DNA from 3 places in the Rhizobium sp. RU35A genome. Region 2 is predicted to be linked to each of the others. Evidence: riboswitches for the same ligand, from Rfam matches in the RefSeq annotation. Region 2 holds a riboswitch; each other region holds the start of a gene.
The links. A riboswitch is a leader RNA that binds a small molecule or an ion and turns the genes downstream of it on or off. The one in region 2 is predicted to bind cobalamin.

Region 1 (9,927 bases), on a different contig from region 2:
TCGGCAATGATGCGCTTCCAGGTGTCGGCGAGAACCGGATTGCGGAAGTTGGAATGCGGCTCCGGCGCCGCGCCACCCGGCAGCCAGGTTTCATGCGAGGTCGGCCATTCCCTGGCGAAGAAGTCCGAAAGCCCCTTGATGGTGGCCGAGACGCGCGGCAGCACCGGATGTCCGTGCTCGGCATAATAGATCGCCGGCTCCAGCACCTCGCGCACACTCATCGTACCGTAGTCGCGCAGCATCAGCATCCAGCCGTCGAAGGCGCCGGGGATGACGGTGGACAACAGGCCGTCGCCCGGAATGAGCTTCAGCCCTTCGGCGGTATAGTGTTCGATGGTGGCGCCGGCCGGCGCCGGCCCCTGCGCACAGATCACCTCCACCTTGTCGGTCTTCTTCGAGTAGATGATCGCCGGCATGTCGCCACCCGGGCCGCACAGATGCGGCTCGACGATCTGCAGCACGAAGCCGGTGGCGACGGCTGCATCGAAGGCATTGCCGCCCTTTTCCAGAATGCTCATACCGACGGCCGAGGCAATCCAGTGGGTGGAGGTGACGACGCCGAAGGTGCCGAGGATTTCGGGACGCGTGGTAAAGTCAGTCATGGGTCTTGCCCTTCATGTCCGATGTCAGTGTTCGCGCGGGTCGAGCGCATCGCGCAGCCCGTCGCCGAGAAGATTGAAGCCGATCACCACCAGAAAGATCGCGGCGCCCGGCCACATCGCCATCCAGGGGGCCTGGGAGAGGAAGTTCTTCGCAACGTTCAGCATGGAGCCCCAGCTGGCCGCCGGTGGCTGCTGGCCGAGGCCGAGAAAGGAGAGGCTGGCTTCCGCGATGATGGCGGTCGCAACAGTCAGCGTCGCCTGCACGATGATCGGGGCGGTGACATTGGGCAGGATGTAGCGCAGCATGATGTCGAGATGGCCGAGGCCGACGGAGCGCGCACCCTCCACATAATCCTCCTGCTTGACGGCCAGAACCTGGCCGCGCGTCAGCCGCACGAAGATCGGCATGGCGGTCAACCCGATCGCGATCATCGCATTGCTGAGGCTCGGCCCCAGAAAGGCGGCGAGCGCGATCGCCATGATCAGGAAGGGCATGGCGAGCAAGGCTTCGGTGACGCGGGAGATGACGAGATCCACCCAGCCGCCGAAATAGCCGGCGAGGATGCCGAAGGGCACACCGATCACGACGGCGATGGCAACCGAAACGATGCCTGCCAGAAGCGAGGCCTGGGCACCCCAGATCATACGGGAGAGAATATCGCGGCCAAGATCGTCCGTGCCGAGCCAGTGAGCGGCGGACGGCGCCTTGCGGATGGCCGACCAGCTGGTGGCGATCGGGTCCGGGATCGGCAGGATCGGCGCGGCAAGGGCAAGCAGCGCGAAGAAGGCGATGATCACAAGCCCCGCCAGCGCGCTGCGGCTCCTTTTCAGCTTGCGCCAGGCGCGACTTTCGGCGCGCGCCGGCGGCATGCCTGTCTGTTCGATGGCGGTCATAGATTGGCCCTCAGACGCGGGTTGAGCAGGACATACAACACGTCGGCGATCAGGTTCATCAGGATGAAACCAAGAGCGGTGCACATCACGACGCCCTGCACCACCGCGTAATCGCGGTTGAAGACGGCATCGACGATGAGCTTGCCGAAACCCGGAATGGTAAAGATCTGCTCGGTCAGCACGGCGCCCGCCAGCAGCTCGCCGAACAGGAGTGCAGTCAGCGTGATGACCGGCAACAGCGCATTGCGAAAGCTGTGCGACAGCACGACCTCGCGCGGCGAAAGCCCCTTGGCGCGGGCGGTGCGGATATAATCGGCGGAAAGTACGCCGAGCATCGCCGAGCGGGTGTGGCGCATCAGCGTGGCGGCCAGTGCATTGCCCAGTACGAAAGCGGGCATGATCATCGTCTGCAGCGAGCGCACGGGATCGACGAAGATGGATTCGTAGCCGGAGGCCGGCAGCCAGCCGAGCTGCACCGAAACCAGCAGGATCAGCATGATGCCAAGCCAGAAATTCGGCACCGACAGGCCGGAAAGCGCCAAAAGGCTCGCCACGTAATCCAGAACCGTGTTCTTTTTCACCGCCGCCAGAATGCCCATGGGCACGCCGATCGCGAAGGCGAAGATCATCGACATGATCGCCAGCTGGATGGTGACCGGAAGCTTTTCCTTGATGAGCTCGAGAACCGGCTGGTTGGTGCGCAGCGACATGCCGAGATCGCCCTGCACGACGCCGCCCAGCCATCGCACATATTGGACCGGGATCGGGTCGTTCAGATGGTACTTTTCCCGCAGCAGTTCGAGAACGGCCGGGTCACGTTCCTCACCCGCCATGGCCAGCACCGGATCACCCGGCAGAAGCTTCTGGAGGGAGAAGACGAAGATGGAAATGATCAACAGCGTCGGAAGCGCGACCAGCAGACGCTTTGCGATGAAAACAGGCATGCGCCTTCCTTTTCAGGGATAGAGCGGAGGGGGTGCCGCGGGCTGAACTCCGCGGCACCCGGGAAGACCTCAGCCTTCCTTCTTCATTCCCGTCAGACGGATCATGCCATCGGGATTGGGCACGAAACCGCTGACGCTCTTCTTCATCGCCCAGATCCACGACTGGTGGCCGAGATAGATCATCGGCAGGTCATCGTTGAGGATGGCCGCGGCGGCATCATACTTCTGCTTGCGCACCGTCTCGTCCGTCGAGGCGCGTGCCGCGTTCAGCAGTTTGTCGACCTCGGGATTGCAGTACTTCGTGTCGTTGAGGCCCGCATTGCAGGTGACGAACTGGTGGATATTGCCATCCGGATCGACACGGCCTGACCAGTCGGAGCGGCTGAGCTGGTAATTGCCGGCCGTCTGCTCGTTGAGCAGCGTGGCAAATTCCGTGGATTTCAGCTGCACGTCGAAGCCGGCTTCGGCGACCATCGACTGGACGATCTGCATCATCTGCTGTGCAACCGGGTTGTTGGGCACCTGCATCTCGACCGGGACGCGGTCGAAACCGGCCTGCTTGACGAGCGCCTTGGCCTTTGCGACGTCACGGGCCGGCACCGGGATGTTCTTGTCATACCAGGGGCTGTTCGGCGGGAAGGGCTGGTTGCCGGCAACGGCGGTGCCTTCATAGACGATCTGCATCAGCGCTTCGCGGTCGATGGCAAGCGAAAAAGCCTGACGCAGCCGCTTGTCCTTGCCGAACGGGTTGTTGGCGCGCGCGCCGTTGCCGACATTGGCATAAAGCGACATGTAGCCGATATTGACGACGGCCTCGTATTTCAGCTTGCCATCGCCCTTGACCGACTGGGCGTCGGTCGCCGCCAGGCGCTCGATCATGTCGAGATCGCCGGAGCGCAGGTTGGCAAGGCGTACGGTGGAATCCGGAATCGGCAGGTAGGTCACCTTGTCGATGAAGATGGCGTCCTTGTTCCAGTAATCCTTGAACTTCTCCAGCACGATGCGGTCCTGCTGCACGCGCTCGACGAACTTGAAGGGACCGGCGCAAACCGGCTTCGAGCCGAAATTGGCACCAAGTTCCTTGGCGGCCTTCGGCGAGACGATCATGCCCGCGCGGTCGGAGAGCTGGGCCAGCAGCGTGGCATCCGGCTGCTTCAGCGTGAAGGTCACCTCCAGCGGCCCGGTCGCTTCAACCTTGGCGACAGAGGACAACTCGCTCTTGCGACGCGATTCCGGCAGCGTCAGGTTGCGCTCGATGGTGGCGACGACGGCTGCGGCATCCATCGTGGTTTCGTCGTGGAACTTCACGCCGTCCCGGAGCGTCATGACCAGCTTCAGGCCATCATCGGACCACTTCCAGCCAGTCGCCAGCTGCGGCACGATCTTGAGGTCCGGCGACACGTCGACCAGCTTGTCGCACATCGCGGTATAGACGATGCGGCCGACGAAGCTGCGCGACTGGGCCGGGTCCAGCACATCGGCATCATCCTGCAGGCCGATCTTCAGGTCTGCAGCGGCAGCCGGCAGAGCCGTCAACACGCCAAAGGCAAGCGCCGTCGTCAGGCGCAAAAATCCGTTCATGATCATTCTCCTCTGATCGATCCGTGTCTCTTTCACTGGTGCCGGCTTGTAACCTCCGGCGTCCCCCAATCGACGGGCGCGCGCGCCCGCCGCAATCTCAGGCCAAAACGGGTTCACCGGTCGGCGGCATGGCAGCATCCTGTCCGTCATGGGAGGTCTCGCGGATGAGACGCTCCTGCAGCATCAGCAGGTGCCGGCGCATGGTTTCGGCTGCCCGCGCGGGATCGCGCGCGGCAATGGCATCGATGATGTCCTCATGCTGGGCATAGGCCATTTTCACCGCATCGCCGCTGCGCGCGCGTTCGCGGATGGCCTGCCACGCCTCGTCCTGCCGCACGTGGTTGATAAGGTCGAAGATGCTCAGGAACAGCTGGTTGCGCGCGCTCTGGGCGATCTGCCGGTGAAGTGCACCATCCCAGAGTTCACGTGCATCGGCGTTGTCGCTCTCGCGAATCTTGCGTGCCAGTTCGCGCATGCGAACCAATTCCGGCGCTCTGGCCCTCAGCGCCGCCAGCTGCGCCAGCTGCGGCTCGATGCGCAGACGCACCTCCATGATCTCCATGAAATCGGTTCCGGCAACGATGGCGCCGACATCGGCCGAAAGCGCGTCCGGCTTCTGCCCGACGAAAGTTCCGGCACCCTGACGACGCCAGACTTCGCCTTCAGCTTCCAGCACTTCCAGGGCCTGGCGCACGGCACGCCGGCCGACGCCGAGGCGCTCCGCGAGATCACGCTCCGTCGGCAGCTTGCCGTCCACCCCGAAGCCCCCGACGCGCAGCAGCTCGCGCAGCTTTTCCAGCGCATAATTGGCATTGTCGGGATGGCTTTGGGGCTGAACCATTTTCGGAACCAATTTCAGATTGGTTCAATCCAGCCATCATCTGCGAAGGGTGTCAAGCCATAATCTGGACACAAATGATGCAAGCCCGAGAAAGAGGCAGGCCGACGGATTTGACGGCACATCGCGCGCCTCTCTGCCTCTGCGGAATGCAAAGACAAGGTTGGAAAGAGGCCGAGTGACCATCTTGTCAGATAGCATGTTCATCTTGTATGACAAGAAAGACATCAGTCACGAGGATCCCGATGAGCCTTCCCACCTATCCGACCGTTTCCCCCGATGCCGGTGTGCACCGCCGGGTCCTGTCCGAAAATGCCGACCTGATGGTGGTCTCCTTCCGGTTCGAGACCGGCGCGGAAGGCAAGCTGCACAAGCATCCGCACGTGCAGTCCACCTATGTGGCGAGCGGCCGGTTCCGCTTCTTACGCGATGGCGTCCCTTATGAGCTTGCCCCGGGCGACAGCCTCGTCATTCCCGGCAATGTCGAGCACGGCTGCCAGTGCCTGGAGGCCGGGGAACTCATCGATTGCTTCACGCCGCGCCGCGACGATTTTCTGGCCGTGCCGACACCCTGACGGGATCGACGCCAAAGCATTAAAAAATGCCGCGCAGACAGTGTCACGCGCGGCATCTGTATTGCTGTTGCGAAAGACGATCAGGCCGCCTGATGCAGACGGATGTTGAACAGCGGGCCTCGGCTGAATCGGCTGAGCGACTTGGCCGCCGCCAGCACCGCGAGATCGATCAGCGGTTCGAGCAGGATGACGCTCATATAGGCAAGGCCGAAGGCACCGACATTGCCGAGGTTTTCCGCGGTGAACCCATGGCCGTAAAGCGCCCAGAAGGCGACCCAGGCCACGATGCCGCCCTGATAGGCGGTCGAGAGCGCCAGGGCCTGGCCGTATCTGAGATCCACATAGGCGGTGCGGCGGGGAATGATGCGCCGGGCCAGCAGGCTGATGCCCCACAGCGGCACGAGCAGCGTGGTCACGTTCATGCCGTATTGCGGCAGATCGAACGGGGCAAAGAACAGGCCCTGCAACAGGAGGCCAGCCGCCAGTCCGATCGCCGCAGCGCCGGCCCCAAACAGCAGCAGAAGGGTCGAGCCCAGAATGAGGTGAACCTCCGAAACGCCGACCGGATGATGCGGCAGCACTTCGAAGAAGCAGAACACCAGCGCGGTCGTGGCGAGGCTGCGCAGCGCAAGCGCCGGCAAACCGCCGTTGTCGCGCAGGCCGTCTGCCGCCATCTTCACCGTCAGGCCGAAGCCCACGGCCGCCGTGGCATAGCTGAGAATGATCTTTGCGCCGTCAACGACGCCTGGTTCGATATGCATCTTGGTCCCTCTTGTCCGCGCCCACCGCGCGGCTGGAAAATGAAAAAGGCGTCTCCGCCCGGCTCCGATGGCTGGTCTCCTGGCTCGCGGTTCCTCACTTCGCCCGCCTTCCCAGCTCTCTTGAAGCCAGTGGCATCCGGACGTCATTCGCCGCTTACAGTTGCGGGGGCAGCCATGGTTTCGGCGCCTTGAGGCGCCCCACCATGTTCCCATTTAACCCGGCTTCCCTTGAGGAAGGCCGGGACCATCACGGGGATGTTATCGTTGCCGGCAGGGTCTTGGCAACAAGGGATTGCGACAATCTCGTATCGCCTTCACCCGGCAGTTTCAGCCCGGAACCCGGCTTGCCTCGCCAAGCACGTGATAGGCGCGCTGGTAATAGGCAAGTGCTTCGTTCGTGCTGCCGGCCCGCAGCGTGACGACACGGCAGAACAGGACCTTGTGCGTGCCCACATCGACCGCCTCTGCCACACGGCAATCGAAGGAGGTCACGGCGTCGGACAGAACCGGCGCACCGGTGTCTCCGGTTACCCAATCGGCAGCGGCAAATCGCTCCTCCACCGGCGTCTTGCCACCGAACAGGGAAGACAGCCGCAGATGTCCCGGACCAAGGGTGTTGACCGACAGCACGCCGTTGGCCTCGAACGTGGAAAACACCGAACTGGACCGGTTGAGACAGACAAGCAGGGTCGGCGGCGTATCGGTCACGCTGCACACCGCGGTTGCAGCAAAACCCGCGCGGCCGGCGACGCCGTCGGTCGTGATGATGTGCACGGCGGCGCCCAGCCTTGCCATGGCATTGCGGAACGCAGCCGGATCGATCGTCGCGGCCCCTTCGAGGCTGGCAGTCTGGATGGCGTTCATCGGACAACTCCTGAAAACCTGGCCTGCCCTCAGGCGGCCGTGGGGGATGCTTGAGATGGATGGAAGGCGGAGAGGGCAAGGGCATGTTCGAGATGCCGCGCCACCGAGGCTGCCAGATCCTCCCGCCAGGGGCGGGCGACCAGCTGGATCGCAACCGGCATCCCCTCACGACCGACAGCCACCGGCAGAGTGACGACCGGAAGGCCGAGATAGGAAAAGGGCCGGGTGAGCGAGGTCATCGCGCTCACCACCTCGTTCATCCGCTGTCCGGCCCCCACATCGACCTCGCGGTCGAGCGGCGCGACGAAGGGCATGGCCGGCAGCATCAGCACATCGCAGACGCCGAAGACCTCATCGAGGAAGCGGGCGAGCATGACGGCACGGATCTGCAGCGCCCGGACATAGACGGGACCGGGAACCGCAAGCCCCTGCGAAATCCGCATGCGCACCTGCGGTCCGTAATCCTCCGGACGCTCGCGCATGCCGTCGAAATGTACGGCGGCCGCCTCGGTCATGGCAACCGCATTGGCAAGCTCCGTCACCGCCTCCAGCGCGCCAAGCGCGACATCGCGCACCTCTTTCACCGCTTTGTCGAGGAGGTTCGCGACCTGCTGCATCGCGCCACCAACATCCGCAGAAAGACTTTGCGTGAAGGCGCCCGTCGCAAGACCGATCCGGAGGCTGGACAAATCCTCCGACAGCGACCCGAGCGGCGCGGCCATGCAGGTGGGATCGATGCCATCCGGCCCGCTGATCAGAGACAGCATCAGCCAGGCGTCCTCGACGTTTGCGGCAAGCGGACCGATGCAATCCTGCGAGAAGGAGAGCGGCATCGCCCCGTGACGGCTGACGCGCCCCTGCGTCGGCTTGATGCCGACCGTTCCGCAGCAGGCCGCCGGCAAGCGGATCGAGCCACCCGTATCGGAGCCGAGCGCCGCGAGAACCACACCGCCGCCGACGGCAGCCCCCGACCCGCTGGACGAACCGCCGGTCACGCGCGCCGGATCGATCGGGTTGATCGCCCGCCCATGATGATGATTGTGCCCCGTCGGCCCCATGGCAAATTCGGACATGTTGAGCCGCCCGATGGAGAGGCTGCCGGCCGCCTCGAGACGCGCCATCACGGTCGATGTGTCTCTCGCCACGTGGCCCGCACGGATGCGCGAGCCGCAGCCGGTGATACGGCCTTCGACATCGAACATGTCCTTGTGCGCCAGCGGCACGCCATGCAGGGGCCCGGGCACGTGCCCCGCGGCGAGTGCCCGGTCGGCCGCGCGGGCACGATCAAGCGCATGCTCGTGATCGATCGACAGAAAGGCGTTGAGGCGTGGCTGGCTGGCTTCAGCCCGTTCCAGCGCGGCCTGCGTGAGTTCAACGGAGGAGATGGTGCGGTTGCGGATCGCAGCAGCGGCCACGGTCAGCGTGGAGGGCGTGTCAACGCTCACGTCCGGCCTCCCGCAACATCAGGGCCGTAAAATGGGAAGGCTCGACCGAAAACAGCGCGCCGTCGCGGGCAAGCGCATGCGCGCCGATGGCCGGCGCATCGCGCCCGATCTCGCCGCGCATGGCAATGTCCTCCGCCGCGTTGGCCGGGCGCTCCCAGAAGGCGCGGACCAGCCGGTCCGGCAGCATATCCTGGCCATCCATCAGCTGAACTCCTGCGGCTGGCGATTGCGCACGAGCTGGCTGAGCGCCACGGCAATGACCAGCGCGCCGCCATAGAAGAGGTTCTGCACATAGGCATCCGCGCCCAGCATGGTCAGCCCGGTAATGCCAGTGACGAGGAAATAGACGCTGATCACCGCGCCAAAGGCATTGAACCGTCCGGGCGAGATCGTCGTTGCCCCGAGAAAGGCGGCGGCGAAGGCCGGCAGCAGCAGATTGAGGCCTGAGAGCGGATCGGCAGAACCGGTCATGCCGGCATAGAAGACGCCGGCAAGGGCCGCGATTACCCCCGAGATGATGAACGAGATGGCCCTGACACGATCGACAGGAATGCCGTTGAGGCGCGACACCTCGCGTCCTCGCCCGACGAACAGCAACCGGCGGCCGGCAATCGTATATTCCAGCACATACCAGATCACGGCTGCCAGAAGCAGCGCATAGAAGAAGGCGAGCGGAATGCCGAACAGCCGGTTGATGATCACCCATTCCACCAGCGACATGGAGACGCCCGAAATGGTCTGCGACTTGCTGATCCAGAGGATCAGACCATTGACGAAGGTGCCGACGCCGAGGGTGACAATCAGCGAGTGGATGCGGAAATAGAGCACGAAGAAGGCGTTGACCGCGCCGATCACAAGCCCGCTCGCCAGCGCGATGACGAGCGTCGGTGCGAGCCCCCAGCCATCACGCGCGTTGAGAACGCCGATCAGCATGGAACTCATGGTCAGCGTCGAGGCGCCCGACAGATCGAAGTCGCCCGAGGTCAGCGGAATGATGATGCCGAGCGTGAGCACCACCAGCACGGCCTGCGAGCCGAACATGGTGGAGAAATTGCGCCAGCTGAGGAACGAATCCGGCATCAGGATGCCGAAGATCACGATCAGCAGCAGCCAGGCACCGACCAGCGCAAAGCGTTCCCCCTCCTGCTTGAGGTTGATGCGTGGTGCACGAACCGGTGCGGCGGGTTTGGCGGACATCTCGAGGGTCGTCATTCTGCGGCCTCCGCGGTTTGGCTTTCGCTGTAGAAACAGGCTTCGGTGATGGCTTTGCGGGTGATCTCCGCGCCGCGCAGCTCCACCACCGGACGGCCGCGGGCAAAGACGAGAATACGGTCGCAGATCTGCTCCAGCTGCTCGTTATCGGTCGAGGCGCAGAGAATGGCAGTGCCGTCGCGGGCGGCCCGGTCGAGGGCAGAAAAGATCT
Region 2 (9,927 bases):
GCCGGGTCACGGCCGCGACATCGGTGACGATGCCGGTGACATTGGAGGCGGCGGAGAAGGAGCAGATCACCTGATCGAAGCCGCGGGAGGCGGCCAGCGTTTCGGTGAGCGCCTCGCGATCCGGGCCACCTTCCGGCCCTTCCGGCAGTTCGATGATGTCTGCACCCGCCTCGCGCCAGGGCAGGATGTTCGAATGATGCTCATAGGGGCCGATCAGCACGCGGGTGGATGTTTTCGCCGCACCGAACAGAGAAACCAGCCGGTTGATGCCGGCGGTGGCGCCAGAGCCCGCAAAGATCACCGCATGGGCCGCATCAGCACCGCAGAGACGGCCAATCACGGCGCGGGCCTCGCGCCGCAGCCGTGTCATCATGCCGCCGCACCAGGAGGCTTCGGTATGGCTGTTGGCGTAATAGGGCAGCACCTCGGTAAGGATGAACTGTTCCACCTGCATCAGCGCCCGGCCGGAGGCCACGTAATCGGCATAGACCAGCGGCTTGTCGCCGAAGGGACCGCGCACCATGGCATGCTGGCCGATCAGGCCGGCGCGCAGATGCTCGATGATATCATCCCGCTGAAGGCGCTGGCGAAACTCAGCCAGAAGCTCCGTCATCTGTCCATCTGCCGTGGCCATGCGTGTCGTTTCCTTTTTTGCCGCTTCGACAGCATAGGCATTGCGCCGGTGGGACTTCATCTCCTATCTTTGCGTGAAACGGGCAAATATTGGGTCAAATGAACGACAAAATCATCAAGATTGACGCGATTGATCGACGCCTGCTGACGGCCCTGCAGCGCGACGGCTCTCTCTCGCAGCGCGATCTCGCCGAACAGGTGGGGCTGTCGCAAAATGCCTGCTGGCGCCGGCTGCAGCGGCTGCAGGAGGCGGGTGTGATCCGCGGCTCGCAGACCGCCGTCGATCTGCCGGCGCTGGGGCTGGATCTTACCGTGTTCGTGATGATCCGCACCCGCCACCATTCGCGCGAATGGGCGGAGAGCTTCCGGCAGCACGTGGAGAAGCTGCCGGAAGTCGTTGACTTTTATAGAATCGGTGGCGACTGGGATTATCTCCTGAAGGTCGTCACCAATGGCATGCGCGGCTATGATGCCTTCTACCAGAAGCTGATCACCGGCTTCGATTTTTCTACCGTCACCGGTTTCTTCTCGATGGAAGCGCTGATGCAGAACCGGCCAACGGACCTGACGCGGCTCTAAACCGGCGCCCGTCAGCCGGAAAGGGCGCCGGCCGTGGCGTGAAAGCGGATATGGCAGGTGCCATTTTCCTGACGCTCCACCGCGGCCTCCACGCCGAACACCTCGGCGATCAACCGCTCGGTCAGGACCTCCACAGGCGTTCCGAGCGCCACGAGACGGCCGGCCTGCATCACGGCGATGCGGTCGCAGAACAGGGCGGCGTGGTTGAGATCGTGCAGCGCAGCGATCACCGTCAGGTCCAGCCGGCGCACGAGATCGAGAATGCCGATCTGGTGGCGGATGTCGAGATGGTTGGTCGGCTCGTCAAGCAGCAGAAGGCGCGGCTCCTGCGCCAGCGCCCGGGCAATGTGCAGCCGCTGGCGCTCGCCGCCGGACAGCGTGTGCCAGCTGCGGGCGGCCAGATGCGTCATGTCCACCTGCGCCAGCGCACGCGCAACGATCGCGTCATCGCGTTCGGACCAGGGCTGGCCGAGGCCGAGATAGGGCGTGCGGCCGAGTTCGACGGCCTGCCGCGCACTCATCCGCTCAGCCGTCTCGGCCTGCTGCTCCACCAGCGCCAGCTTCTGCGCGAGATGACGGCGCGACAGGGCGGAGAGCGGCACACCGTCCAGTTCCACCGTGCCGCGGCGCGGGCGGCGTAAGCCCGCCAGCATGGCGATCAGGCTCGTCTTGCCAGAACCGTTCGGGCCGATGATGCCGAAAAATTCGCCGGGTTCGGCCGAGAGCGATACGCCATCGACGATGGTGGCGGGGCCGACCGCCCAGGTCACCTCCTTGGCAGCAAGCCTCACAGCCGCGTCCTCCTCTGGCTCATGATCACGGCAAAGGCCGGCGCCCCGAACAGGGCGGTCACCACGCCGATCGGCAGCACCTGACCCGGCACGATGATGCGCGAGAGAATATCGGCAAGAATCATGAACACGGCGCCGACGATGGCGGACGCCGGCAGCAGCACGCCGTGGCGCACACCCACCAGCATGCGGGTGGCATGCGGAATGACAAGGCCGACGAAGCCGATCGAGCCGACCAGCGCCACCATCACCGCCGTCATCATCGCGGTCACGCCGATCAGCAGAACATAGGTCCGGCGCACCGCAATGCCGAGCGAGGCGGCGGAATCGCGGCCGAAGGCAAAGGCATCCAGCGCGCGGGCCTGCGAGAAACAGAGCGCGAGGCCGACCAGCGCCGCCGGCAGCGCCAGCGTCACATCCGGCCAGCGCACGCCGGACAGATTGCCGAGCAGCCAGAACATGATGCCGCGCGCCTGTTCCGCATTGGCGGCCTTGGTCACCACGAAGGCGGTCAGTGCATGAAACAGCTGCGAGCCGGCAACGCCCGCCAGAATGATGGCCGCCGCCCCGCTTCCGGCCCGCCAGGCGAGCAGGCTGACAAGACAGAAGGCGATCAGCGCACCGGCAAAGGCGCCGAGCGGCAGGCCGACCAGCCCGCCGCCGATGCCGAGGATCGCGACCGACACGGCGCCCGTGGAGGCGCCGGCGGAAATGCCGAGCACGTAGGGATCCGCCAGCGGATTGCGCAGCAGCGACTGCAGCACCACGCCCGACAGCGAAAGCGCCGCCCCGCAGCAGGCGGCCACCACCACCCGGCTCAGCCGGTAGCTCCAGACGATGCCCTCATCGATGGGATCGAGCGGATAGGCGGCATGAAACAGCCGGTTCGCCACCGTCTTTGCCACCACGTCGAGGGGAATGGCCGTTTCGCCGATCGCCGCCCCCAGCCAGAGGGCGGTGGCGAGAAGAGCCACCGCAGCCAGCGTGAAGGACGCGCGGGTCGACAGGCGCCTCACCGTCACCGGCCAAGGCCCGATTTTGCAATGCCGTCGGCAAGCGCCTCGATGCCGTCGATGGTGCGCACTGTCGGGTTCATCGTTTGGGCATCGAGTTCCACCACATGGCCCTCGCGCACCGCCGGCATCAGGCTGGTCACCGGATCGGTCTTCAGGAAGTCCCGCTTGACGGCGATGTCATCGGCGGGAAAGCGGCGGCGGTCCATGCTGGCGGCCACGATCAGGGTCGGATTGGCGCGGGCAATGGTTTCCCAGCCGATCGTCGGCCATTCCTCGTCGCTGTCGATCACGTTGCGGATGCCGAGCGCCTGCATGATATAGCCCGGCGCGCCGTTGCGGCCGGCAACGAAGGGATCGGTGGCAAGCTTGGCGCTGGAAAACCAGAAGACGGCCGAGATGCCCTTGCCCGCCGCGGCAACCTTCGCACGGGCCGCCGCCTCGCGGGCCTTAAGCTCCGCCACCACGGCCTCGCCGCGATCCTGCACATCGAAGATGGCGGCGAGATCGCGGATCTCCTGATAGACGAGGTCCATGGTGAAGGCCTCGACGCGCACGCCATCGCCGCCGCCGGAATTGTCCTTGCCGATGCAATCGGCCGGCGAGGTGTAGACCGGTACGCGGAGATCCTGAAACTGCGCCACCGTACCGACCGTACCCTTCGGCCCGACATGCCATTGATATTGCACGGCGACCAGATCCGGGCGCGTGGCAATGACGCGCTCGAAACTCGGATCGTTGTCGGCCAGCCGCGGCACTTTTGCGTTGATCGCTTCATACGGCTTCAGCACCGGCCCCACCCAGACGGCAGTGCCGACCACGCGCTCGCCAAGGCCGAGCATGTAGAGAATTTCGGCGCTGTTCTGGCCAAGCGCCACGGCACGCTGCGGCGCCTTCTGGAAAGTGACGGCCTGCCCGCAATTCTGCAGGGTCAGCGGATAGCTGGTCGCCGCGGCGAAGGCGGAACCGGCGGACAAGAGACCGGCGGTGATCGAAAGGCCGAGAAAGCCTGTGCGCAGGCGCGATGCGAAAGCGTGGTTCATGATGTTGAAAAATCCCGGAAAGGCCAAGAAAGGCAGAGAAGAACAGTCAGCGGGGGCCATCAGCCGTGGCGCCGACAGGATAAGATCAGCAGTCCGGGGATTGCCGGAAAAGCGGGCGGGCATCCGCCGCCGCAAGGGTCAGTCATAACAGGCTCCTGTTCCGGGCATCCCCGCCCGTGACGTTGGACATGATCGATGGCAGGTCTCCTGGCTCACGGTTCAGCGCCTCTCATCTGCCTTCCCGCGCGGCTCAGGCGCAGTGGCATGATGCCTTCAGGCATCACGAGGATGATCGGCAACCGCTTACAGTTGCGGGGGCAGCCACGGCCTTGATCCCTTGAAAAAAGGACGCACCGTGTTCCCTATTAATCCCTCTGGCCGCGACCGGCGCCGAGGGAACCATCGGGCGGAGTTAATCCGGCGGAAGAGCCGGCGTCAAGCGCAAGGCTATGGCGGAAGAGGCAGGATGCGAAGTCATCGTCACTCGATACCCATGTAATGTAATATCATTACGAATAGCCTGTATGGGTTCGGATGTCCAGCGATCCATAATGCGCTTCAGGCAGATTGCTGTGGAAGGCCCTCCCGCCCACCTCACGGCAATACGCAAGCAGACTTGGCGGCATGACGAGGGGGAGGAAAAAGCCGAGCATGCATCATGAAATACGCATGTAATTCCGCGTTGTCGCGCAGCCCCTTTACACGCCATCAAGCGAAGTTTACCAGAGGATTCGGGGGATCTTCACGAAAGACCACGGTGCCTGCTGGCGCGCGGACAACAGTTTGCCTTGTTTTGCTGTTCATGCGGCGAAACGGGCCGGCTTGCCTCACCCAATCTGTGGCGGATGCAGGAGGCATTCAGGTTCGTGTCAGCTTTTTGAAGCACCAGCGGAGGTTCGCATGCAGGGCACCCCGATGTGCCGTTCGTGAAGGGTCAATTGCCTTGAGTTTCCATGTCTTCTTCGCCAGACGTCCGCGTCTTGGTAGCGTGACGCTCAGCATCATTGTCGCGCTCTATATTCTGGTGCTCCTCAACCAGACCTTCTGGTCGCAGTCGCTGACGGTGCTATCCGGCCAGCATGTGGCGCTGGCGGGTCTTGCCGTGGCCCTGACAGGGGCCTTCATCGCCTTTTTCGTCAGCTTCTCGGTCAAATACCTGATGAAGCCGCTGCTTATCTTCTTTGTGTTCATCGCAGCGGGAGCCGCCTGGTTCATGGATCAGTTCGGCGTCATCATCGATTCCGACATGATCCGCAATGCGGCCGAGACGACGAGCGCAGAAGCCGGCCACCTGATCACCGCCGGCTATCTCCTGCACATGGCGGTCTATGCCGTGCTGCCCTCTCTTCTGATCGCCTGGGTGCGCGTCGCCCATCGCACCTTCCCGAGGAAGGTGATGATGAATCTCGCAGTCATCGTGCCTGCACTGTTGGTCTTCGGGGCAGCCGCGCTGGCCAATGCCGGCACCTATGCCTTTACGATCCGCCAGAACCGGGAATGGTTTGCAACGCTCAATCCCTTCATGCCAATCGCAAACGCGGTCGCATACCTGGAGAAGCTGAAGCAGGAGCGTGGCATCGTGGTGCAGCCCTATGGCACCGATGCCAAGGTGGCCGATGGCGCAAAAGCGAAGGACCGCAAGCCGCGCGTCACCATCATCGTCGTGGGCGAGACCGCCCGCGGCTCCAATTTCTCGCTGGGCGGCTACGAGCGGCTCACGAACCCCGAGCTTGCCAAGCGCGACATCTTCTATTTCGACAAGGCGCAGAGCTGCGGCACGGCCACCGCCATTTCGGTTCCCTGCATGTTTTCGGGCCTCGGACGATCCGATTACAGCCATGCAGGCGCGCTGGAACGGCAGAACCTGATGGACGTGCTGGTGCATGCCGGCATCCGCGCCGAATGGTGGGACAACAATACCGGCAGCAAGGGCGTTGCCGCCCGCATTCCCTACAAGGAACTCTACCGCTCGACCGACAGCCGCTACTGCGAAAACGGCGAGTGCAAGGATGACATCCTGCTCGACCAGTTCGACGCGTGGCTGTCGTCCGTGACCGGAGACAGCGTGCTGGTGCTGCACCAGCTTGGCAGCCACGGTCCGGCCTATTATGCACGGTATCCGGATGCCTACCGCACCTTCCAGCCCGATTGCCGCAGTGCCGAATTCTCCAAGTGCCACCGGCCGGAGATCATCAACGCCTACGACAACAGCATCGTCTATACCGACCACATCCTCGCAACGATCATCGACAAGCTGACCGCCGTCGAGGGCAAGGTGTCGCCCAGCATGATATACATGTCGGACCACGGCGAATCGCTCGGCGAAAAGGGCCTGTTCCTGCATGGCGCCCCCTGGGTCGTGGCCCCGGAACAGCAGACGCACATTCCCTTCCTGCTATGGCTCGGAAAGGATGCGAAGGCCGGCATCGATACCGCCTGCATGGACAGGCGCAAGACCGAGCCGGTGTCGCATGACAATCTCTTCCACACGGTGCTTGGCCTGATGCATGTTCAGACCAAGGTACGTGAGGCCGAGCTCGACCTGACGGCAGCCTGTCCGCCGAAGCCGGCAAGCTGACAAACAAGCGCCCCCGGCCCGCCGCCTCGGCCTACTCCGCGGCGGCGGCGAGCTTTGACTGGCGCATGTCGCCACGGTCGCGGCTGTTGAGATGCCAGGAGAAGGCCTCTTCCAGCAGATGCGGCGTGTGGCCGCCGCGCGCGGATGCACGCTCGAAATAGCTGCGCAGCGCCTCGCGGTAATCGGGATGGGCGCAGTGCTCGATGATGCGTTCGGCCCGCTCGCGCGGCGCAAGCTCGCGCAGGTCCGCCAGTCCGTTTTCCGTCACGATGATATCGACGTCATGCTCGGTATGGTCCACATGCGGCACCATCGGCACCACGGAGGAAATACGGCCGCCCTTGGCAAGCGATTTCGTCACGAAAATCGAGAGATAGGCATTGCGGGCGAAATCGCCCGAGCCGCCGATGCCGTTCATCATGTGCGTGCCGTTCACATGGGTCGAGTTGATGTTGCCGTAGATATCGACCTCAAGCGCCGTGTTGATGCCGATGACGCCGAGGCGGCGGATCACTTCCGGATGATTGCTGATTTCCTGCGGGCGCAAAACCAACCGGTCCTTGTAGCGGCGGAAATCCGCATAGACGCGCGCGGCACAGGCCGACGACAGCGTGATCGACGAGCCGGAGGCAAAGCTCAGCTTGCCGGCCTCAAAGAGATCGAAGGTACTATCCTGCAGCACCTCGCTATACATGCGCAGGTGATGGAACGGCCCGTCGGCAAGGCCGGACAGCACCGAATTGGCAATGGTGCCGATGCCGGCCTGCAGCGGGTTCAGCGTCAGGTCCAGGCGCCCGAGGCGCACCTCCTCCTCGAAGAAGCGGATCAGGTGGCCGGCAATCGCGCTGGTCTCGGCATCGGCCGGCTCAACGGTCGAAAAACTGTCCTGCTCCTGCGTGATGACGATGGCGGCGATCTTCTCCGGATCGACCGGGATATAGGGCAGCCCTGCCCGCGTATCGCAGCCCACCACCGGGATCGCCTCGCGCGTCGGCCGCTTCGTCGGAATGTAGATGTCGTGCAGGCCTTCCAGATCGAGCGTCTGGCTGAGATTGATCTCGATGATCAGCTTCTTCGCCAGAATAGCGAAGCTTGCGGAATTGCCGATCGAAGTGGACGGAATGATGCCGCCATCCAGACGGATCGCGGCCGCCTCGATGATAGCGTAATCAATTGGTCCAAGCTGGTTCGAACGCAGATGTTCGACGGTTTCCGAAAGGTGCTGATCAACGAACATCACCTCGCCGCGGTTGATTGCGGCGCGCAGCGTCGGATCGGTCTGGAACGGCATGCGGCGGGCAAGCACATGGGCTTCCGTCAGCATGCGGTCGATATCATGGCCGAGCGAGGCACCGGTCAGCAGCGTGATCTTGAACGGGTCGGTCCTTGCCCGTTCCGCCATGGCGACCGGCACGGCCTTGGCATCGCCGGCGCGGGTAAAGCCGCTCATGCCGATGATCATGCCATCCTGAATGAGGCTCGCGGCCTCCTTCGGCGTGACGATCCGGTCCAGAAGGGAGGGGCGTCTGATGCGATCTTCCAGCATGGTCTTGTCCTGCGTTGTGTCCTGACGGTCCATCATGTTTTCCTCCCGACCGTGACCTTAGCGGCGGATCGCGGCCTCACCTTGACCGAAATCAAGGACGCTGCCCGATGGTACGGCGGGGATGGGCGCATCGAGGGCGCAACCGGAACGGCGCTTTGCCCGCCCGCCCGTAATCTCCCTCTGCCGTGACGCGCAGACAGACGCTTCCCAAAACGAGGCTTGATCTCCTGCAGATCTCGGCTATTGCCAGAAGTCCCAGCGGACGCCGTCCGCCGGAGGCCAGACCACACGATGGGCCCGCAACGGGCCTGAACGAGAGTGATGACGATGAAGAGCTATGTGCTGACCGTTTCCTGCCCGACCTCCCGCGGCATCGTCGCCGCGCTTTCCGGCTATCTGGCGGAAAAGGGTTGCAACATCGTCGATTCCTCGCAGTTCGACGATTTCGATACGCAGACCTTCTTCATGCGCATCTCCTTCATATCAGAGGAAGGCATCGATGGAGCAAGCCTGATCCAGGGGCTGAAGCCGATCGCGGAAAAATTCTCCATGCAGGCGGACATCTTCGATGCAGCCGAGCGGATGAAGGTGCTTCTGATGGTCTCGCGCTTCGGCCACTGCCTGAACGACCTGCTCTACCGCTGGCGCATCGGCGCGCTGCCGATCGAGATCGTCGGCGTCGTTTCCAACCATTTCGACTACCAGAAGCTGGTGGTGAACCATGACATTCCCTTCCACCACATCAAGGTAACGAAAGAGAACAAGCCGAAGGCCGAGGCCCAGCTGATGGATCTGGTGGAGCAGACCGGCACGGAACTGGTGGTGCTGGCACGCTACATGCAGGTTCTCTCGGACGATCTCTGCCGCAAGATGTCCGGCCGCATCATCAACATCCACCACTCCTTCCTGCCGAGCTTCAAGGGCGCCAACCCCTACAAGCAGGCCTATGAGCGCGGCGTGAAGCTGATCGGTGCCACCGCCCACTACGTCACCGCCGACCTCGATGAAGGCCCGATCATCGAGCAGGATACCGTGCGCGTCACCCATGCGCAGTCGCCGGAAGACTATGTGTCGATGGGCCGCGACGTGGAAGCGCAGGTGCTGGCGCGGGCAGTGCACGCCCATATCCATCACCGCACCTTCATCAACGGCAACCGTACCATCGTCTTCCCGCCGAGCCCCGGCTCCTATGCTTCCGAGCGGATGGGCTGACGTAGACCGCGCCCGACTTGCCACGCTGAAACGGGTGAGCTCGGCCCCTCAGGCAGATCGCAGCATCAGGGGAATGCAGAACCGAATTCGGGAGGGACGCCGAAACGTCACCTCCCGTGCCGCATCTCCCTGGGGAAGGGGATGATCTTTTCGCGCCAATTCGGCGCAGGATCGGGCGTCCGCAATGGACTTCGGATAGAAACGACGCAATGTGACCAGGGAAACAGACTTGGGAAAACGCAATTCCTACAGAACTGAGAGCACAAATGTGTCACAAACTCAGGAAGTCAACAATCAAAAAATGAAAAGCATGCGTCACCGGATTTGATCCTCGAAACGCTCGCGACACAGGTTCAGCCCGGCCCGCCGAACACCGACCATCCGGTCTTTGCCGCCAGCATTTCCAGCGCCAGTGACCCGATCAGCGAGTTTCCATTGCGGTTGAGGCCCGGCGACCAGACGGCAACGGAGGCCCTGCCCGGCGCCACCGCCAGAATGCCACCGCCGACCCCGCTCTTGCCAGGCAGGCCGA
Region 3 (9,927 bases), on a different contig from region 2:
CGGATCGCCGCGAAAGCGGTTGACGATGAAGCCGCGGATCATCGCCGCGTCCTCACGCTCCAGCACCAGCTTCGTGCCGGCGAGACTGGCGATCACACCGCCGCGGTCGATATCGCCGATCAGCACCACCGGCACATCGGCGGCACGGGCAAAGCCCATATTGGCGATGTCGTTGCGGCGAAGATTGACCTCGGAGGCGCTGCCGGCACCTTCCACCAGCACCAGATCCGCCTGCGCCCGAAGCCGGTCAAAGCTCTCGAGAACGCGCGGCATCAGGCGGGCCTTGATCTCCTGATATTCGGCAGCCTTCGCATTGCCCTCCACCCGGCCCTGCACGACGAGCTGGGCACCGACCTCGCTTTGCGGCTTCAGCAGCACCGGGTTCATGTGGACGGACAGGGCGGCGCGCGCCGCGCGGGCCTGCAGCGCCTGCGCCCGGCCGATCTCGCCGCCATCTTCGGTGACGGCGGCATTGTTCGACATGTTCTGTGGCTTGAAGGGCAGCACCTTCAGACCGCGCAAGGTAAAGGCACGCGCCAGCCCCGCCACCACCAGCGACTTGCCGACATCCGAGCCGGTGCCCTGGAACATCAGCGCCTTGGCAACCCTGCCCGTCTCCATCAGAATTCGATTCCCGCCTGAGCCTTCACGCCCGCCTTGAAGTGATGCTTCACCAGCGTCATCTCGGTCACCATGTCGGCGGCCTCGATGAGGGCGGGTTTGGCATTGCGGCCGGTAACGATCACGTGCAGGTCTTCGCGGCGGGCGGCAAGATCGGCGATCACCCGGTTAAGATCGAGATAGTCGTAGCGCAAGGCGATGTTGAGTTCGTCGAGGATGACGAGCCCGACATCCGGCAGCGCCATCATCTCCCTCGCCTTCTCCCAGGCTCGCCCGGCCGCGGCCACGTCGCGCTTCAGGTCCTGCGTGTCCCAGGTAAAGCCTTCGCCCATGGTGTGCCAGATCACCCGCTCGCCGAAGGCCTCCAGGGCCACGCGCTCGCCGGTATCCCAGGCGCCCTTGATGAACTGCACCACCGCGACCTTTCGTCCGTGCCCCAGCATGCGCAGCGCCAGCCCGAAGGCGGCGGTGGACTTGCCCTTGCCCGGTCCGGTGTTGATGATCAGGAGACCCTTTTCGAGGGTCTTTGAGGCCACTTCGGCATCCTGAACCGCCTTGCGGTTCTCCATCTTACGCCGATGACGGTCCGCCTCGCGCTCGTCGATCTCCTTCATCGGCCACACCTCTCCTTGCGTTTCGTCCTGCATTTTCATCGCGAGCGGCGGACTATAGTCGAATGGAAGCGCGCGGCAATGCGCCATTGACACACGGTTCTGCAAGCGCATAGTGAATCCGCAACGGTCTTTTCCCGGCAACGGGGAAAGCTAAGAGGGAACGTGGTGCGGCAATCCTCGCCAAAACCACGGCTGCCCCCGCAACTGTAAGCGGCTTCCGCCCGAACGGGCGGGACGCCCGACGCACCAGGCCACTGAGGCAGACGCTTCGGGAAGGCGGCGTTCGGGCGAGGACCCGCGAGCCAGGAGACCTGCCGTTGAGGAAGACAAGTCCAGCCGGGCGGGGTGCTCCGGCAGGGACCTTACCGAACCATGCGGCATTTCCCCGCCATGGGCGCACCCCTCTATGACGAACACCCGGGGTGGATCTTGGATCTGACGGCACGACACGATGAGCAGCAGAGTGGCGCACAGGAAACGCGGCGCGTGACGGTGCATGTCTGCGATACCTGCCGCAGCGGCCAGGAAGCGGCCGACGCGCCGCGCGACGGCGCCCTCCTCTCCGAACGCACCAAGACACTGGCGGCCGAAGGCGGAGACGTGATCGAGATCCGCGCTGTTGCCTGCCTTGCCAACTGCAAGCGCGGTCTGAGCGCCAGCATCCAGAGCGCGGACGGCTGGTCCTATGTCTTCGGCGACCTGACGACGGAGGCCGCGGCGGATCTGTTGACCGGCGCGCGCCTGCTTGCCACATCCCCCGACGGGCTGATGCCCTGGAAGGGCCGCCCGGACACGCTGAAGCGCGGCATGATTGCCCGCATTCCGCCGCTCCGTTCCATCTCCCCTGAAAGCTGAAGGACTGCCCCGATGACCCCCTCGCTCTCCCGCGTGCCCTGCACCGTCGTTACCGGTTTTCTCGGCGCCGGCAAGACGACGCTGCTGCGCCATGCGCTGGAAACCATCAAGGGCAAGCGCCTTGCCGTGATCGTCAACGAATTCGGCGATGTCGGCATCGATGGCGAGATTCTGAAGAGCTGCGGCGTCGAGAATTGCCCGGAAGACAACATCATCGAACTCGCCAATGGCTGCATCTGCTGCACGGTGGCCGATGACTTCGTGCCGGCGATCGACAAGATCCTCGCGATGGAACCGAAGGTCGACCATATCCTGATCGAGACCTCCGGCCTGGCACTGCCGAAGCCGCTGGTGCAGGCCTTCCAGTGGCCAAGCGTCAGGAGCCGCGTCACCGTCGATGGCGTGGTGGCCGTGGTGGACGGGCTGGCGCTCGCCGAAGGCCGCGTCGCCGACGATCTGGAGGCGCTTGCCGCCCAGCGGGCCGAGGACCAGTCACTCGATCATGACGACCCGGTGGAGGAAGTCTTCGAGGACCAGATCGCCTGCGCCGATCTCGTCATCCTGACCAAGACGGATCTTCTCCAGGCCGCCGATCTCGAAAAGGCGCGGGCGCATGTGGAGGATCACCTGCCGCGCGCCGTGCGCATCGTCCATTCCGAAAACGGCCAGATCGATCCTGCAATCTTCATCGGCCTCGGCCTTGCCGTGGAAGACGACATCGAGAACCGCAAGACCCATCACGACGACGAACTGGACCACGAGCACGACGATTTCGACAGTTTCGTGCTGGACCTGCCGGCGATCGCCAGCCCCGAAGCGCTCAGCCAGCGCATCGCGGCGGTGACGGAGGCGGAAAAGGTGCTTCGCATCAAGGGGTATGTGGAAGTGGCGGGCAAGCCGATGCGGCTTCTGGTGCAGGCCGTCGGGCCGCGCGTCAACCACTATTTCGACCGTCCCTGGACCGCGACGGAGGACCGCCGCTCGCGCCTCGTGGTGATCGGCGAAAAGGGCATCGATGTCGACCGGATCGGGAAGATGCTGGCCGCCTGATGCATATTCTCGCCACCACATCCGCGTCGCTCGACGACCTGATCGAACCGGTCGATCTGAACCAGACGCCCGGCGATGTGGTGGTGCTGTCCTTTACCGACAGCGACCTGAACGGTGTCGCGTCCGCCTGGGCGCGGCGCGGCGCGAGCGGCCTTTCGCTGCGGCTTGCCCAGCTCTCCGATCTTCGCCATCCGATGTCGGTCGACCTGTGGATCGACAAGGTGGCGCGGCATGCAAGAGTCCTTCTGGTGCGCGTACTCGGCGGTTACGACCGCTGGCGCTACGGCGTGGAAGAACTGTCGCATGTGGCGCGGCAGCGCGGCCTGCCGCTGATCCTGCTGCCGGGCGAGTGCAGCGAGACGGACGAGCGCCTCTCGGCCGCCTCGACGGTGGCGCAAGGGGAAATCAATCGCCTGCTCTCCTTCTTCCGCGAGGGCGGACCCGACAATCTGGACCGGCTGGCGGAAACGCTGCAGGCCCTGGCAAGGGGCGAGGCGCCACGGCCCCAGGCGGCCACCGCCGTGCCGAAGCTCGGTTTCTATCGTCCCGGACGGGGAGTGGTGTCCGAAGCCTGGGCGCTGTCGGGAGCCGAGGGACGGCCGATCCTGCCGCTTCTGTTCTACCGCTCCATGCTGCTCGCGGACGATGTAGCGCCGATCGATGCGCTCTGCACAGCGCTTGTCGCGCGTGGTGCCTTTCCGCTGCCCGTCTTCGTGCCCGGCCTCAAGGACGCGGCGACGCTGGACACGCTTCACGACACGCTGGCGAGACTGAAACCGGCGGCCGTGATCACGGCCACTGCATTTGCCAGCAATGCGGGCGCGGATGGCCGGACGCTGTTCGACAGGCTCGGCGTGCCGGTGTTCCAGACGGTAATCGCCACGACAAAGCGGGCCGCCTGGGCCGCAAGCCCGCGTGGTCTCGGCCCCTCGGATCTGGCGATGCATGTGGTGCTGCCGGAACTCGACGGGCGCATTCTGGCGGGCGTGCTGTCCTTCAAGGCGGAGCAGGAAAATGCCGGCGAGGCCGGCTTTTCCGGTTTCGCCAACCGGCCGGAGCCGGATCGCGTCGAAGCCGTCGCCGACCGGATCCTGCGCCATCTCGATCTCTACTCCACGCCGAAGGCCGAGCGCCGCCTCACCATCCTGATGCCGGATTATCCGGGAGCGGCGGGGCGCACCGGCTATGCCGTCGGCCTCGACGTGCCGGAAAGCGTGCTCGCAATGCTGCGCAGCCTTGCCGCCGATGGCTATGACGTGGCCGACATTCCGGAGACGGCAAAAGCGCTGATGGATCTCGTGCTACGGGCCGAGGCACGGTTTCCGCTGACCTCTTACGATTCCGTGCTTGAGGCCCTGCCCGCCGAGGCGCGCGAAGCGGTCGCCGCCACCTGGGGCGATCCGTTAGCCGACGAAGGTTTTGACGGCGAGGCCTTTCGGTTCCGCGCCGTCCGGTTCGGCAAGATCACGGTCGCGCTTGCCCCGGATCGCGGCCGGGAGGCAGACCGGCGCACGGATTATCATGATCCCGCCCGCCCGCCGCGCCATGCGCTGATTGCCTTCGGCGGCTGGATGCGGGAGGCCACTGGGGCACAGGCCATCATCCATGTGGGCGCGCATGGCACGCTGGAATGGCTGCCGGGCAAGACCGTTGCCCTGTCTCGCGCCTGCTTTCCCGAGATCGTCACGGGAAGCCGGCCGGTGATCTATCCCTTCATCGTCTCCAATCCGGGCGAGGCGGCGGTCGCCAAGCGGCGCATCGCGGCGCTGACCATCGGCCACATGCCGCCGGTTCTTGCCGAAGCGGGGCTCTCGGAAGCGCAGCAGAGGCTGGAACTGCTGGTGGATGAATATGCTCAGGCCGATGGTCTCGACCGCAAGCGGCGCGACCGGCTGGCGCGGCTGATCGTGGAGACGGCCGAGGAGACGGGTCTGGCGCAGGAGGCCGGGATATCCCGCGATCTCGATCCCGATACGGCCCTGTCGCGCATCGATGCCTTCCTCTGCGATCTCAAGGATTTTGCCATCAAGGACGGCCAGCACGTGTTCGGCCGCGCCGAGGCGGACGAAACGGACCCGCTGCGGCGCGACAGCGCAGACGCAGAACGCACGGCCCTGCTTGCGGCGCTCGACGGCCGCCACCTGCGCCCCGGCCCCTCCGGTGCACCGGCACGCGGACGCCGCGACGTGCTGCCGACCGGCCGCAATCTCTACGCCTCCGACCCGCGCACCATGCCGACACCGACCGCCTTCGAGCTCGGCCGCGCGGCTTCCGAAGAGGTGATCCGCCGCTATCTGCAGGATCACGGCGATTGGCCGAAAAGCCTCGTGATCGACCTCTGGGGCAGCGCGACGCTGCGCAGCGGCGGCGAAGAGGTGGCGCAGGGGCTGGCGCTGATGGGCGCGCGCCCGCTGCAGGATCCGGCCACCGGCCGCATCACCGGCATCGAGGTTCTGCCGCCGGCGCAACTCGGCCGGCCGCGCGTCGATGTCACCTTCCGCATTTCCGGCCTGTTCCGCGACATGTTCCCGACGCTGATCGCCCTTATCGATGCCGCCGCACGGGCCATTGCACAGCGCAGCGACGAGGCAGACGGTGACAATCCGCTGGCCGAGGCCGCCCGCGGGACCGGAGAGGTTCCGCCGCGCATCTTCGGCTCGGCACCCGGCACCTATGGCGCCGGCATCGAGGAGACACTCTCGTCCGGCGACTGGCAGGCCCGCGAGGAACTGGGGCGCGCCTATCTCGCGATGACCAGCCATGCCTTTGGCGGCGCGGACGGCGAAGGTTTTCATGCCGCGGATGCCTTCGCGGAACAGGTGCGGCAGGCCGATCTTCTGGTGCATACCGGCGATGATCCGGGCCGCGACCTGCTCGATGGTTCCGGCGATGTTGCCTTCATCGGCGGCTTTGCAGCCGCCGTCGCGGCCCTGGGCGGCAAGGCGGACCTGATCGCGCTCGATACCACCGATCCGAACCGTCCGCGCGCGCGCTCGGTGGCGGAAGCGGTCACTCGCGTCGTGCGGGCGCGCGCCGTCAATCCGCGCTTCATCGACGGGCAGATGCGGCACGGACCGCGTGGTGCTGCCGAATTCGCCGAGACCGTCGACCGCCTCGTCGGCTTTGCCGAAACCACGGAGGCCGTTCCGCACACGCTGATGGATGCCGTTTACGACGCCTATGTCGCAGATGAGCGCGTGCGCGATTTCGTGCTGGACCAGAACCCGGAGGCGGCCGGCGCGATTGCCGAACGGCTGATGTCGGCGCGACGCCGCGGTCTCTGGCAATCGCGCCGCAACACCGTGGACCGCGATCTGGAAGCGCTGCGCCTCGTTGCGCGGCAGAGGGAACGCGCATGACAGAGCCTCTCCCGTCCATGGCCCGCGGCGCCTGCCCGGCTCTTGCCCGGCCGATGCTGACCGGCGACGGCTATCTGTCGCGCGTTGCCCTGCAGGCGGCAATCGGCCCGGCCGCGCTTGCGGGGCTCGCGGTACTTGCCCTTCGGCATGGAAACGGCATTCTCGACATTTCGGCGCGCGGCAACCTGCAGATTCGCGGCCTGACCGAAGCCTCCGCGGCGGCGCTGGAGGCCGATGTGCGCGCGCTCGACCTGCCGCTGCGCGAGGGGCTTGCGGTGGAATGGACGCCGCTCGCCGGGCTCGATCCCGCCGAGGCGGTCGATCCGCGTCCGCTCGGCGCGACGATCATCGCAGCCGCTCGCGCCGTTCAGGGCGAACTGGCGCCAAAACTCTCGGTGGTCATCGAAACCGGGGGCCTCATCCGCCTCGACCATCTGCTGGCCGATATCCGCCTGGTCGCCGCCCCGACAGCCGATGGCTTGCGGTGGCGGGTTCTGCTTGGCGGCACGGCCAAAACCGGCACGACACTGGGGCTTGTCGCGGATGGGGATGCCGCCGAACTGGTCGGAGGCCTGCTGGTCCATCTGTCGACGCAAGGTCCCCGCGCCCGCGGTCGCGATCTTGAGCCGGCAAACCTTCCTGCCTCCCTGCTTGCCCTGCTCAGCCCCGGCGAGTCCACCGTTGCGGAAAGCCCCGCGCCGCCTTTCGGCATCTTTGCCCTGACGGCAGGCCTGCATGCCCTGCGGGTTGCCCTGCCCTTCGGCCAGATGCGGGCCGAGGATCTGGCGGCACTGACGGCACAGGCTGCGCGTGCCGGAATCCTGTGCCTGAAGCCCGCGCCGGATCACGCGCTGATCGCCATCGGTTCGGGCGAAGCCTGCGAGGAGCTGGAACTGGAAGCCCGCGCGGCGGATCTTCTGGTGCGCGCCGGCGAGCCGCTTTCGGAGATCGCCGCCTGCCCCGGCGCGCCCGCCTGCCGCTCAGCCCGGCTGGAAACGCACAGCCTCGGGCGGCTTGCCGCTGAACAGGCCCCCCTGCTGTTCGACGGCTCGGTGCGGCTGCATCTCTCCGGCTGCCAGAAGGGCTGCGCCCATCCGACACCCTCGACGCTCGCCTTTGCGGGCACCGAGGGTGCGACGCATCTTGTCTTCGAGGGCAAAACCACCGATACCCCGCTGAAACGGCTTGCTCCCCGAACGGAAGCTGCGGCGCTTTCTGCGCTGTCCGAGCTGATGCGCCTGGAGCGCCGGCCCGGGGAAACCAGTCGTGACTGTCTTCTGCGCCTCGGCCCCCGGCGGATCGAGGCGGCGCTCGCCTGAAGGATCATGATGACGACCTACGACTATATCCGCGACGGCGATGCGATCTACGCCAAATCCTTCGCCATCATCCGGGCCGAGGCGGATCTCTCCCGCTTCAGCGAGGAGGAGGCGGAGATCGCCGTGCGCATGATCCATGCCTGCGGCCTGGTGGACGCTGCTGCCCATTTCGAATTTTCCGAGGGTTTCGTCGCGGCTGCCCGCGCGGCCCTGACCGCCGGCAAGCCGATCTTCTGCGACGCGCAGATGGTGGCGCATGGCGTGACCCGCGCCCGGTTGCCGGCCAGCAACGAGGTGATCTGCACGCTACGCGATCCGAAGACGGCGGACCTCGCGAAACAGGTGGTCAATACCCGCTCCGCCGCCGCTCTCGAACTCTGGCTCGACCGGCTGGAAGGATCCGTCGTCGCGATCGGCAATGCCCCGACCGCCCTGTTCTACCTGCTGGAAATGCTGGACCGCGGCGCGCCGAAACCGGCTGCGATCATCGGCATGCCGGTCGGTTTCGTCGGCGCGGCGGAAAGCAAGGAGGCGCTGGCGGAAAGCCGCCACGGCATTCCCTATGCCATCGTGCGGGGCCGCATGGGCGGCTCGGCCATGACGGCGGCCGCCGTCAACGCGCTGGCGAGGGCAGGACTGTGAGCGAAACCATGGCAGGCAAGCCCCCCGGCAAGGTGTTTGGCGTCGGCACCGGCCCCGGCGATCCCGATCTTCTGACACTGAAGGCCGTCAAGGCGCTGAATGGCGCCGATGTGCTGGCCTTCTTTGCCAAGCGCGGCGCGCGTGGCAACGGCCGCACCATCGTGGAGGCCCATGTTCGGGCCGATATCCTCGAACTGCCACTCGTCTATCCCGTCACGGTGGAGGAGGACAAGGAGAGCGACAGCTACAAACGCGCCATCGATGGCTTCTTCGACGAATCGGCCGCGCGGATCGCGCTGCATCTTCAGGCCGGACGCAATGTCGCGGTGCTGAGCGAAGGCGACCCGCTGTTCTACGGCTCCTACATGCACTTGCATCTGCGGCTTGCACCGCATTTTCCGGCAGAAGTCATCCCCGGCGTCACCGCCATGTCGGGCTGCTGGTCTCTGGCCGGCCTGCCTCTGGTGCAGGGCGACGACATTCTGAGCGTCCTTCCCGGCACGCTGGCCGAAGAGGTGCTGGTCACGCGGCTGGCCGGCACCGACGGCGCGGTCATCATGAAGGTGGGCCGTAACCTGCCCAAGATCCGCAGGGCGCTGGAAGCCGTCGGCAAGCTGGACGGCGCGATCTATGTGGAACGGGGCACCATGCCGACCGGCGCGGTCATGCCGCTTGGCGATCATGACGGCTCGCCCGCCCCCTATTTCTCGCTGGTGCTGGTCCCCGGCTGGAAGGGCCGGCCACAGGGAAGCCTCTCATGACGGGCAAACTCACCGTCGTCGGCCTTGGTCCCGGAAGCCCGCAGCAGGTGACGCCGGAAGCGCTGGCGGCCGTGGCGGAGGCGACGGATTTCTTCGGCTACGGCCCCTATGTGGACCGGCTCGACCTGCGCCCCGACCAGCGCCGCCACGCCTCGGACAATCGCGAGGAAATGTCCCGCGCTGCCGCTGCGCTGACCCTGGCTGCCGCGGGTGGTTCGGTCTGCGTCGTCTCGGGCGGAGACCCCGGCGTTTTTGCCATGGCGGCCGCCGTCTGCGAGGCCATCGAACAGGGGCCGGATGCCTGGCGCGGCATTGAGTTTGCCGTGGTTCCGGGCGTCACCGCCATGCTGGCCGTTGCGGCAAAGGCCGGCGCGCCGCTGGGGCACGACTTCTGCGCCATCTCGCTGTCCGACAATCTGAAGCCCTGGTCGGTGATCGAAACGCGGCTGATCGCGGCGGCCGGGGCCGGCTTCGTGATGGCCTTCTACAATCCGGTCAGCAAGGCCCGCCCGCACCAGTTGCCCAAGGCCTTCGAAATCCTGCGCGCCCATCTGCCGGGCACGGTTCCGGTGATCTTCGGCCGCGCCGCCGGCCGTCCCGACGAGGCGATCCGGATCGTGCCGTTGTCGGAGGCGCGCGCCGACATGGCCGACATGGCGACCTGCATCATCGTCGGCTCGGCGGAAACGCGGCTGATTGCGCGCGA

Region 1: it holds a riboswitch for cobalamin, as region 2 does, so the genes downstream of both, F3H95_RS10425 (energy-coupling factor ABC transporter permease) here and F3H95_RS11315 (ABC transporter substrate-binding protein) in region 2, are expected to answer to the same signal.
Region 3: it holds a riboswitch for cobalamin, as region 2 does, so the genes downstream of both, F3H95_RS15670 (DUF1636 domain-containing protein) here and F3H95_RS11315 (ABC transporter substrate-binding protein) in region 2, are expected to answer to the same signal.

Annotation. Positions count from the first base shown of each region.
Region 1 is NZ_FTMR01000003.1:421,423-431,349, reverse strand. Features, by position in the region: gene F3H95_RS10455 (gamma-glutamyltransferase family protein) at 1-602, opposite strand, end outside; gene F3H95_RS10450 (ABC transporter permease) at 627-1,496, opposite strand; gene F3H95_RS10445 (ABC transporter permease) at 1,493-2,440, opposite strand; gene F3H95_RS10440 (ABC transporter substrate-binding protein) at 2,510-4,021, opposite strand; gene F3H95_RS10435 (FCD domain-containing protein) at 4,119-4,862, opposite strand; gene F3H95_RS10430 (cupin domain-containing protein) at 5,105-5,434, shown strand; gene F3H95_RS10425 (energy-coupling factor ABC transporter permease) at 5,515-6,195, opposite strand; cobalamin riboswitch at 6,247-6,459, opposite strand; gene F3H95_RS10420 (flavin reductase) at 6,523-7,059, opposite strand; gene F3H95_RS10415 (amidase) at 7,089-8,504, opposite strand; gene F3H95_RS10410 (hypothetical protein) at 8,494-8,706, opposite strand; gene F3H95_RS10405 (ABC transporter permease) at 8,706-9,716, opposite strand; gene F3H95_RS10400 (sugar ABC transporter ATP-binding protein) at 9,713-9,927, opposite strand, start outside.
Region 2 is NZ_FTMR01000004.1:154,798-164,724, forward strand. Features, by position in the region: gene F3H95_RS11295 (aminotransferase class V-fold PLP-dependent enzyme) at 1-634, opposite strand, end outside; gene F3H95_RS11300 (Lrp/AsnC family transcriptional regulator) at 733-1,212, shown strand; gene F3H95_RS11305 (ABC transporter ATP-binding protein) at 1,224-2,003, opposite strand; gene F3H95_RS11310 (iron ABC transporter permease) at 2,000-3,025, opposite strand; gene F3H95_RS11315 (ABC transporter substrate-binding protein) at 3,022-4,035, opposite strand; cobalamin riboswitch at 4,239-4,478, opposite strand; gene F3H95_RS11320 (phosphoethanolamine--lipid A transferase) at 5,003-6,637, shown strand; gene F3H95_RS11325 (acetyl-CoA hydrolase/transferase family protein) at 6,669-8,183, opposite strand; gene purU (formyltetrahydrofolate deformylase) at 8,511-9,395, shown strand; gene F3H95_RS11335 (glutaminase) at 9,749-9,927, opposite strand, start outside.
Region 3 is NZ_FTMR01000006.1:305,429-315,355, forward strand. Features, by position in the region: gene F3H95_RS15660 (cobyric acid synthase) at 1-621, opposite strand, end outside; gene cobO (cob(I)yrinic acid a,c-diamide adenosyltransferase) at 621-1,235, opposite strand; cobalamin riboswitch at 1,343-1,569, shown strand; gene F3H95_RS15670 (DUF1636 domain-containing protein) at 1,722-2,090, shown strand; gene cobW (cobalamin biosynthesis protein CobW) at 2,103-3,140, shown strand; gene cobN (cobaltochelatase subunit CobN) at 3,140-6,499, shown strand; gene cobG (precorrin-3B synthase) at 6,496-7,818, shown strand; gene F3H95_RS15690 (precorrin-8X methylmutase) at 7,828-8,460, shown strand; gene F3H95_RS15695 (precorrin-2 C(20)-methyltransferase) at 8,469-9,221, shown strand; gene F3H95_RS15700 (precorrin-3B C(17)-methyltransferase) at 9,218-9,927, shown strand, end outside.